DNA from 4 places in the Nonomuraea sp. B10E15 genome. Region 1 is predicted to be linked to each of the others. Evidence: riboswitches for the same ligand, from Rfam matches in the RefSeq annotation. Region 1 holds a riboswitch; each other region holds the start of a gene.
What was found. A riboswitch is a leader RNA that binds a small molecule or an ion and turns the genes downstream of it on or off. The one in region 1 is predicted to bind cyclic di-AMP.
Positions count from the first base shown of each region.

Region 2: another riboswitch for cyclic di-AMP. It lies ahead of ABGB14_RS06565 (C40 family peptidase); the one in region 1 lies ahead of ABGB14_RS45230 (GH25 family lysozyme).
Region 3: another riboswitch for cyclic di-AMP. It lies ahead of ABGB14_RS29795 (hypothetical protein); the one in region 1 lies ahead of ABGB14_RS45230 (GH25 family lysozyme).
Region 4: another riboswitch for cyclic di-AMP. It lies ahead of ABGB14_RS34310 (C40 family peptidase); the one in region 1 lies ahead of ABGB14_RS45230 (GH25 family lysozyme).

Region 1 covers NZ_JBDPMB010000031.1:8,677-10,865, forward strand. The annotation lists gene ABGB14_RS45225 (SDR family oxidoreductase) at 1-728, shown strand, start outside; cyclic di-AMP (ydaO/yuaA leader) riboswitch at 997-1,140, shown strand; gene ABGB14_RS45230 (GH25 family lysozyme) at 1,154-1,876, shown strand; gene ABGB14_RS45235 (isocitrate lyase/phosphoenolpyruvate mutase family protein) at 1,931-2,189, opposite strand, start outside.
Region 2 covers NZ_JBDPMB010000001.1:1,423,873-1,426,061, forward strand. The annotation lists gene ABGB14_RS06560 (C40 family peptidase) at 1-447, shown strand, start outside; cyclic di-AMP (ydaO/yuaA leader) riboswitch at 844-1,006, shown strand; gene ABGB14_RS06565 (C40 family peptidase) at 1,080-1,601, shown strand; gene ABGB14_RS06570 (hypothetical protein) at 1,729-2,189, shown strand, end outside.
Region 3 covers NZ_JBDPMB010000012.1:171,010-173,198, reverse strand. The annotation lists gene ABGB14_RS29805 (helix-turn-helix domain-containing protein) at 1-43, shown strand, start outside; partial or broken gene ABGB14_RS29800 (alpha/beta hydrolase) at 63-635, opposite strand; gene ABGB14_RS29795 (hypothetical protein) at 657-1,184, opposite strand; cyclic di-AMP (ydaO/yuaA leader) riboswitch at 1,362-1,496, opposite strand; gene ABGB14_RS29790 (DUF5302 domain-containing protein) at 1,660-1,860, opposite strand; gene ABGB14_RS29785 (class I SAM-dependent methyltransferase) at 1,936-2,189, opposite strand, start outside.
Region 4 covers NZ_JBDPMB010000016.1:108,125-110,313, forward strand. The annotation lists gene ABGB14_RS34300 (RDD family protein) at 1-245, opposite strand, end outside; gene ABGB14_RS34305 (amino-acid N-acetyltransferase) at 331-900, opposite strand; cyclic di-AMP (ydaO/yuaA leader) riboswitch at 1,171-1,312, shown strand; gene ABGB14_RS34310 (C40 family peptidase) at 1,319-2,189, shown strand, end outside.

The DNA of each region.
Region 1 (2,189 bases):
CCGGCGCGACCGGGAACATCGGGGCGCTCACCGTCGCGGCCCTTGAACGCGACGGCCACGAGGTCGTGCGCATCAGCCGTTCGCTCGGCGTGGACCTGGCGACCGGCGTCGGGCTCGACGACGCCCTGGCCGGTGCGGAGGCGGTCGTCGACGCCATCAACGCGCCGGCGGCCGGCCCGGAGGAGACGGTGGCGTTCTTCGGCGCCACCACGCGCAACCTGCTGGCCGCCGAGGAGCGGGCGGGGGTGCGCCACCACGTCCTGCTGTCGATCGTCGGGATCCATCGCGTCGAGGGCAACGCCCACTACGCCGGCAAGCGGGAGCAGGAGCGCCTCGTGGCCGCCGGGCCGGTGCCGTGGACGATCGTGCCGGTCACGCAGTTCCACGACTTCGCCGAAATGGTGGCGGGCTGGACGGAGCAGGACGGCGTCGCCACGATCGCGCCGCTGCTCGTGCAGCCGATCGCGCCCGCCGAGGTGGCCGGCGTCCTCGCCGAGCTCGCGACCGGGGAGCCTCGGGGGCGGTACGCCGACGTCGCGGGCCCCGAGCCGCAGGACCTGGTGGACATGGCCCGGCGCACCCACGAGGCGCGGGGCCGTACGGTGCGGCTCGTGCCGACGTGGTCGGGAATCTTCGGCCCGGCGATGGCGGGCGACGTGCTGCTGCCCGGCGAGGGCGCGCGCATCGCGCCGACCACGTTCGACGACTGGCTCGCCGGGCAACGGTAGGCGGAGAGCCCCGGCGCCGGAAGGCGGTACGCCCGCCCGCTCACGTCACAGGAGTATCACGGGCCCCGTTCCGGCGGGACCCGCGTACGGTGCCGGAAAAACTTTGCCAAAGCCCTGGAACGCCTGCGAGAGCGGCGATCCAGGGCTTTACTATGGCAAACGACATTGCCTGGGGATTTGTACCACTTGCAGCGTTTATGGGGCGTTATATACCTTCTTGGGATTACGGCATACGGCACAGGCGAACGCTTGCCGAACCGTTTGCCGCGACGTTGACAGGCCGAATCCGCACAGCGCGGAGCCGGGGACCCACCTTTCCGGGGTGAATCGCACGCCAGCCGAGGGCTGCGCGCGTAGGGCACTTCCAAGCCCGAACCCGTCAGCTAACCCGGTAGGCACATGGAAGCAAGGAGTCGATCCCCCCCATGCGCGAACTCACGCGACGTCTCACCCTGTCCGCCGCCGGCGCCCTGCTGGCCGGGACCACCGCCATCGCGGGCGCGAACCTGCCCGCGCACGCGTCGCCCGTCGAGCCGGGCTCGGCCCAGGCGGCCGAGCAGCGCACGCTCACCTACGGCCAGGACGTGTCCAACCACCAGCCGCTGCACGACTGGGCCGCCAGCCCCGCGCAGTTCGGCATCATCAAGGCCACCGAGGGCACCGACTTCCGCGACGCCGCCTTCGCCAGGCACTGGAGCGAGCTGGGCAAGAAGGGCATCGTGCGCGGGGCGTACCACTACGCACACCCCGGCAACGACCCCATCGCCGAGGCCGAGCACTTCCTGTCCATGGTGAACTCCCAGCCCTCCAAGCCCGGCGACCTGCTGGTGCTGGACCTGGAGACCACCGACGGCAAGTCCGTCGAGGAGGTCAACGCCTGGGCCAAGGCGTGGCTGTCGCACGTGAAGGCCGAGACCGGGGTCACCCCGATGTTCTACAGCGGCTGGAACTTCGCCGACACCTACGGCAAGGGCCTGGCCGAGTACCCGCTGTGGGTGGCCCACTACAGCAAGCCGAAGGGCACGGTGACGCCGCCCGCCGACTGGAAGACCTGGACCATCCACCAGTACTCCGACTCCCCCATCGACCAGAACGTCTCGGCGCTCTCCCCCGACGAGCTGCGCGCCCTGGGCCGCACGTCCGCCTGACCGGGTCCGGGCGGGCGGGAACCTCCGCGGAGGCTCCCGCCCGCCCGCCGCGGGTCAGGCCCCGTACGGGTCCTGACCCGCGCGGATGCGAGCCGCCATCGTCTTGAGCGCCTCCAGCGCGGTCAGGTACGTCAGCGGGCCGAAGGACACGCGGGCGACGCCGAGGGAGGCCAGCCTGCCCAGGTCCATGCCGGGCATGCAGGCGACGTTGACCGGCCCGGGGACGGCCTTGACGAGGTCGCCGACCACCTCTTCCGACGGGGCCATCATGGGGTAGACGCAGTCGGCGCCGGCCTCAAGGTAACGGCGCCCG
Region 2 (2,189 bases), on a different contig from region 1:
ATCGCCAAGCAGAAGAAGCTCCTGAAGAAGCTGGGCGCCTACAAGACCGGTGACCCGAACAGCACCGGCATCGCGTACACGGGACCGGCGTCGGGGAACGCCGCAGCGGTGCTGCGGTTCGCGTTCGCGCAGGTCGGCAAGCCGTACGTGTTCGGCGGGACAGGGCCGGGCGGCTACGACTGCTCGGGGCTGACGCAGGCGTCATGGCGGGCCGCGGGCGTGTCCTTGCCGAGGACGACGTGGGCGCAGTGGGCGTGGGGCGCCAGCCGCAAGGTGTCGCTGAACGCGCTCCAGCCCGGTGATCTCATCTTCAGCGAGGGTCTGGGGCACGTCAGCATCTATGCGGGCAACGGGAAGATCGTCCATGCGCCGCAGACGGGCGACGTGGTCAAGGTCGTCAGCCTCTCCGCCTACGGCCGCAGCCTCGTGGGCGCCGTCCGCCCATAATTCCGTCCCCTCCTTCTACGACGCACCATCGTTGCCGTCGTGCGGGCGGTCCGCGATCACGTTCCGCATCCTCCTGATCACCTTAGGTCGAGATCATACGAGGCGGAATGTGACAAACGCGACATCTGACCCCTGACAAGACGGATGTTTCGCGAATGTGAGCAGGGTCACTTTTTGGTAACGACGCCCCCTGTTCCAACAGGGGTTCGGGAGTTTACTGAGGCCTGAGTCGATCTTTACAGCCTGACTCGGCTTTTGCTGATCCTTGACCGTTCCGCGTAGCTTCTGGCGTCGTCGCGGTGCACAAGCCATGGCGCCGTGAACCCGCATCGGTCCCTCCCGGTGTGAAGACAGATGAAGATCCGCTGGTCATCGCCGCGACATCCCCATGACACGGGCGATGACCTGCCGAATCCGTGCAGTCAGGAGGCACGGAACCGGGGACCCAGCGATCCCAGTTCCCCAGGGATCAGGGGTGAATCGGCGCGCCATCGCGCCGTAGGGCGACTTCCAGGCCCGAATCCGACAGCTAACCCGGTAGGCGTTCGTGGAAGACCCAAGGAGAAATCCTGTCTACCTCCCTGCACAACCCCCGTCTGTCCCGCCTTGCCCTGCCTGGCGTCGTGCTCACGATGACCGTGACGGCCGGAGGCCTGGTCCTCCACGCCCCCACGGCTCAGGCGGCGACGAGGAGCGACACGGCCGGCGTCTCCTCGGTGAGGGCGGCCACCGCCGCCACCACCGCGAAGTCGGCCAAGGCCGCTCGCAAGCGGGCAAAGACCGCTCGGCAGAAGGTGAAGGCCGGCAAGGCCATCGCCGTGGCCAAGAACCAGATCGGTGACCCGTATCGTTACGGCGCCACAGGCCCTGGTTCGTTCGACTGCTCCGGCCTCGTCCAGTACGCCTGGAAGAAGGCCGGGGTGAAACTCCCGCGCGTGGCGAGCAGCCAGTTCGCCGGCATCAGGAACAAGGTCTCCTGGCGCAACCTCAAGCCCGGGGACCTCATGTTCTTCAACGGGCTCGGCCACGTGGGCATGTACGTCGGCAAGGGCAAGATGATCCATTCGCCGCGGACAGGCGAACGGGTGCGCATCGACAAGCTGGGCGGATGGCGCAAGTCGTCGTTCGTCGGCGCGGTCCGTCCCGGCCTCTGATGAGGCCCCGCCCGGGCCCGGGAGACCTTCCGGAGCCCGGGCGGGCTCCCGTGGCAGCCCGTCCTCACGCTCGTCGGCGGCCCCTCGTAGAGGGCCGGCCCTGATCGGGCCCACTACGATCGGCAGCGTGTCCGAGCAGGTGAGCCGACGAGCCGCGCTGGCCGCGCTCCTCCTCCTCGGCCTCGCCGCCGACGCGCCCGCCCCCGGATCGCCCGTCTTCCCCGCGCACGCCCGTGACCTGTGGCCGGACGGCCAGGTCACCGCCCGCGGGGCACGTTCCCTCGTCACCGGCCACCGCGCCGCACCCGGCACGCTCAGCGAACTCGCCCGCCGCGCCGATTCGGCGGGGCTGCGGGTCACGGCCGTGCTCGGCCGCCCGGTGCGGCCCGTGGTCATCGTTCCCGGCTCCGCGCAGGACGCGGCCCGGCTGGCCGGCGTGGAGCGCCTCGACGGGCTGGCGGCGGTGGCCGACGGCGGGCGGGTGATCGTCGTCCCCGAGTCGTTCGGCAGGCTCACCTCCACCGGCAAGGACGTCGTCCTCACCCACGAGCTGACCCACGTCGCCGCGGGCACCGGCGGGCTGCCCGT
Region 3 (2,189 bases), on a different contig from region 1:
CCACGTGGCCGAGATCCTCCGGCGCCGGGAGCGGTCCGCGTAGCCCGGGAGCGGCCGCGCGGTCAGGCGGCGGTCAGCTTGGTGATCTCGCGGGCGATCTCCGGCCAGAGCGGCTCGGGCAGGTCGTGTCCCATGCCCGGATAGGTCACCAGCCGGGCGCCGGGAATGGCCGCCGCCGTGGCCCGGCCGCCCTCGACCGGGACCAGCGGGTCGTCCTCCCCGTGCAGCACCAGCGCCGGCATGGTGAGGCTCGCCAGCAGGTCCGTACGGTCACCCGAAGCCATGATCGCGGCCAGCTGCCGGCCCGTGCCCGCCGGGTCGAAGCAGCGGTCGAACGCGCGCCCGGCCCTCCGGACGACCCGCTCCCGGTCCATCGCGTAGCCGGGCGAGCCGATCACCGCGTACGTCTCCAGCGCCTGCGCCATGACGGCCGCGCGCTCGGCGGCGGGGCGGGCGGTCAGGGCCGCGAACGCGGCCTCCGTCGGCGGAGCGACCGTGTGGCCGGGCGTCGACATGATCGAGGTCAGGGTCAGCACCCGTGCCGGATGCCGGATGGCCAGGGACTGGGCGATCATCCCGCCCATGGACGCGCCGACCACGTGGGCGGCCGGCCAGCCGATGGCGTCCATGAAGCCCGCGGTGTCGCGTTCGTAAAGTCAGCCCCGCCGGGCGTAGGCGCCGGTCGAGAAGGGCACCGGCCGCCCCTTCTTGCCCAGGCCGTCACCCCACTTGGTGATGACATAGTCGATCTTGATGTGCCCCTTGCCGCCGTTGCCGTTGACCATCAGCGAGCGGGAGTTGAAGGTGCCGCCGGTCAGGTCGGCGAACGTCTTGGCGTCGAGATCCAGCATGATGCCGCGGCTGGAGGGCTCCCCCGGCCCTCTGTCCCCGACGAAGAAGGGCATCTTCTTGCCCTTGTAGATCACGTACCCCTCGGTCAGCAGCGGCCAGCTCGGGCTGGCGGCCATGCCTTTCTGCATCGGCTTGCCGCTGGCGGGCAGGCCGGTGTCGCCCGCCCTGCCCGAGCCGTCGTCCCAGAAGTACGACGCCGTGGTGGAGCCCTTGTACAGGGCCTTCTCCTCGGCGCCGGGATCGGCGTGTGCCGCGGTGCAGACGACGCTCATCGAGCCGACGGCGGAGGCGGTGAGCAGGGCAAGGGAACGCAGGCCAAAACGGGGAGACATGAAAGTGTGAAGTCCTTCGCGAGGGGACGAGGGGGAGGCACGCCGGCAAGAGGGCACGGCGCTGCGGCACGCCCGAGCGACTACATCGGGCGAGGGAAAGAAAGGGGGGAAGGGAGGCCGCTCAGGCGGCGGCCGGCGCTACGCGATTCGGGGGTGCGCTGCGGTCATACATGCGTTCTGTCCTCTCCATCACACCTACCGGGTTAGCTGACGGGTTCGGGCGTGGAGATGCCCTACCGGCACGGGCCGGATTCACCCCAGTGAGGTGGGTCCCCGGTTCCCGATCGAGTCGGGATTCGGCGCCAGCCGGAGGCCCTCTCTTGGGTAAGGGCCAGGTCACCGGCTGGTAATGGCGGCAACTCTAGCAGCGAATCGGACATACGCAAACGATTCGCCATGAACCGGGCAAAGATCTACCTTGCGCGGGAATACGAAAGGGGGTACGGCATGCCGTACCCCCTCAGTCCTTTCCGGCTCAGCCGCCGCTCTTGCGCCTGAACGATCTCTTACTCGCAGCCGGGCCGTGCGCCCCGTGAATCTTCGATGGGTCGACGCCCCTGCCACCAGCGCCGGAGCCCGCGTGCTGGTTGCGCTTGCGCTCCAGTGCTTCGCGGAACTTGCGCTTCATCTCGTCCTCGGGAGTTTCGCTGACTTCCGGCTCCGGTGATTCCGCCATGAGGACCTCCATGGTGTTGGGGACAACCACAGCTTCGCACGGCGTCGCTTTCGATGCGAAACCGACTCCGCCCTGTCACCCGTCGCGGGTGAACGCCAGCAGCCGGAACACCGGGTCCGGCCCGTCCCGCCCCTGCCCGTGACCCACGAACGTGGTCTCGCCGGCCTGGCGCAGACCGTGCCGGACCGCCTCCGCCACGACCAGTTCCCGGCCGTCGGCGGGACGCCGCCGCCCTCCAGGCCCGTGGGCGGCGCGCTTGTCCACCGTCGTGACGTACACCCCGCCCGGCCGCACCACGCGCGCGGCCTCGGCGATCACCGGGCGGGCGT
Region 4 (2,189 bases), on a different contig from region 1:
TGCTGCTGGCCGTACTGCTGCTGGCCGTAGCCCTGCTGCTGACCGTACTGGGGTTGCTGGCCATAGCCCTGCTGCTGACCATAGGGGGGCTGTTGCCCGTAGGCGTCGTCCGCCCGGTAGCCGACCACAGTGACGTCGGGGTCGGGCTCGCCGGGGTGGCGGCCCGGAGCCTGCTGGCCGTAGTGGGGAGGCGCAGCGTTCTCGCCGGATTCGTCTTGTGGGTACGGCGGCTGTCCGGTGCTCACCGTGTCACCTCGCTTCGAGTGCGCGCGTGGCACGTGTCAGGACACATGCCTGTGCTGCCCAACGTATCGACATAGGTATCAACAATCACCTTTCCATGTGGTCAAGGTCCGCGTCACCCGACGACAGATGGAGCAGCATGCGGGTGTTGCCCAGGGTGTTCGGCTTGACGTGTTCCAGGTCGAGGAACTCCGCTACACCCTCGTCATACGAGGCCAGCAGCTCGGCGTAGACCTCGGGGGAGACCGGCGTGCCCTGGATGCGGCGAAAACCATGCCTCGCGAAGAAGTCGACCTCAAAAGTAAGACAGAATACACGTTGCAGACCAAGATCTTTGGCCTGCTGGATGAGCGCTGAGACGATCCGGTGACCGACGCCCGCGCCGCGGCATTCGGGATCGACGGCCACCGTGCGGACCTCTGCGAGGTCCTCCCAGAGCACGTGGAGCGCGCCACAGCCGACGATCTGCCCGCCACGCTCGGCCACCCAGAACTCCTGCACGTCTTCGTACAGCGTCACCGTGGCCTTCTTCAGGAGCCGCGAGCCCGCGCCCGCATAGGTGTCGACCAGGCGCCTGACCCCCCGCACGTCAGGCGTGCGCGCACGCCGGACCACCACCGCGGTCTCGGGCACAGTCAGTTCGGCCACCTGCTCCATGGCTCTCCAGAGTACAGATGTCATTACGGCTCGGACCTAACTCACATCTCTCCGCCCATCCTGTTACATCTCGTGGCCGAGCGAGCACGGCGTCGCGCCGGGCGATCGTTCGGGAGTAAGCGCCACATACGGTCACTCCTGCCCGACTGGCACCGAGACCACCTCGTGACCCTTCGGTTGCGAAACCTCTACGGAGTTGGCAGTTCTGGTTGAGCAGGAACCCGGAGTGCATTAGTGTCCAGCGACGATGATCCCCGCGTGTCGCGCGCGGGGGGAAGCACGCTCAATTCCCTCAGGGAAGCCGGGGACCCGCCGGTGGCGACCGCCACCACGGGGTGAATCCGAGTTTTTCGGTAGGGCTGCTCCGGCCCGAACCCGTCAGCTAACCCGGTAGGCGTCTATGAGAGGAGCCTGGTTGGTGAAGCGCACGCTCAACCGTGGGAGGAAGTCGGCGGGCAAGCACGCCCGCCCCCCGGAACGCGCCCTGTCGCGTCACCGCCTCGGTGTGGCGAGTTTCACAGTCGCCGCGCTGCTGTTCTCGGTTCCCACCGTCCCGGCGTCCGCCGACCCCAAGCCCTCGCTCAAAGACCTCGCCACGCGGGTCGAGAAGATGCACGTCGAGATCGAGACGCTGACCGAGCAGTACAACGGGCAGCGGGAGAAGCTGAAGACGGCCAAGAAGGCCGCCGAGGCCGCGCAGAAGACGCTGACGGCCAGCGAGACAGACCTGGCGGCCAAGCGTGCCAAGGCCGTCCTGCTCGCCCAGAACGCCTACATCACGGGCGGTCTGAGCCGTGCGCTGGCGTTCACCTCATCCGAGGACCCCGGCAACTTCCTCGACCGCGCCGCGACCACGTTCGCGATCGAGCAGCGGCAGGGCGAGGAGCTCAACCAGCTCACCAAGGCCAGGAAGGCCGCCGAGCGCGCCAGGGCGAGCGCCAAGTCGCGCATCAGCGAGGTCGAGAAGATCGTCAAGGACCTCGACGCCAAGCGCGGCAAGATCAGCAAGCTGGTCGCCAAGGTCGAGAGCAACCTGTTCAGGCGGGCGCTGGGCGAGGCCGGTCGTCCCGGCACCCGCGCCACCCGCGTCAACCTGCCGATCGCGGGCAGCGGAAAGGCCGCGCAGGCGGCACGGTGGGCGCTCACGCAGCAGCTCAAGCCGTACGTCTGGGGAGCAGAGGGTCCTGGCTCCTACGACTGCTCCGGCCTGGTGATGGCGGCCTACCAGCGGGTGGGCATCTCGCTGCCGCACTACACAGGCAACCAGTGGACGGCCGGGCGGCACATCT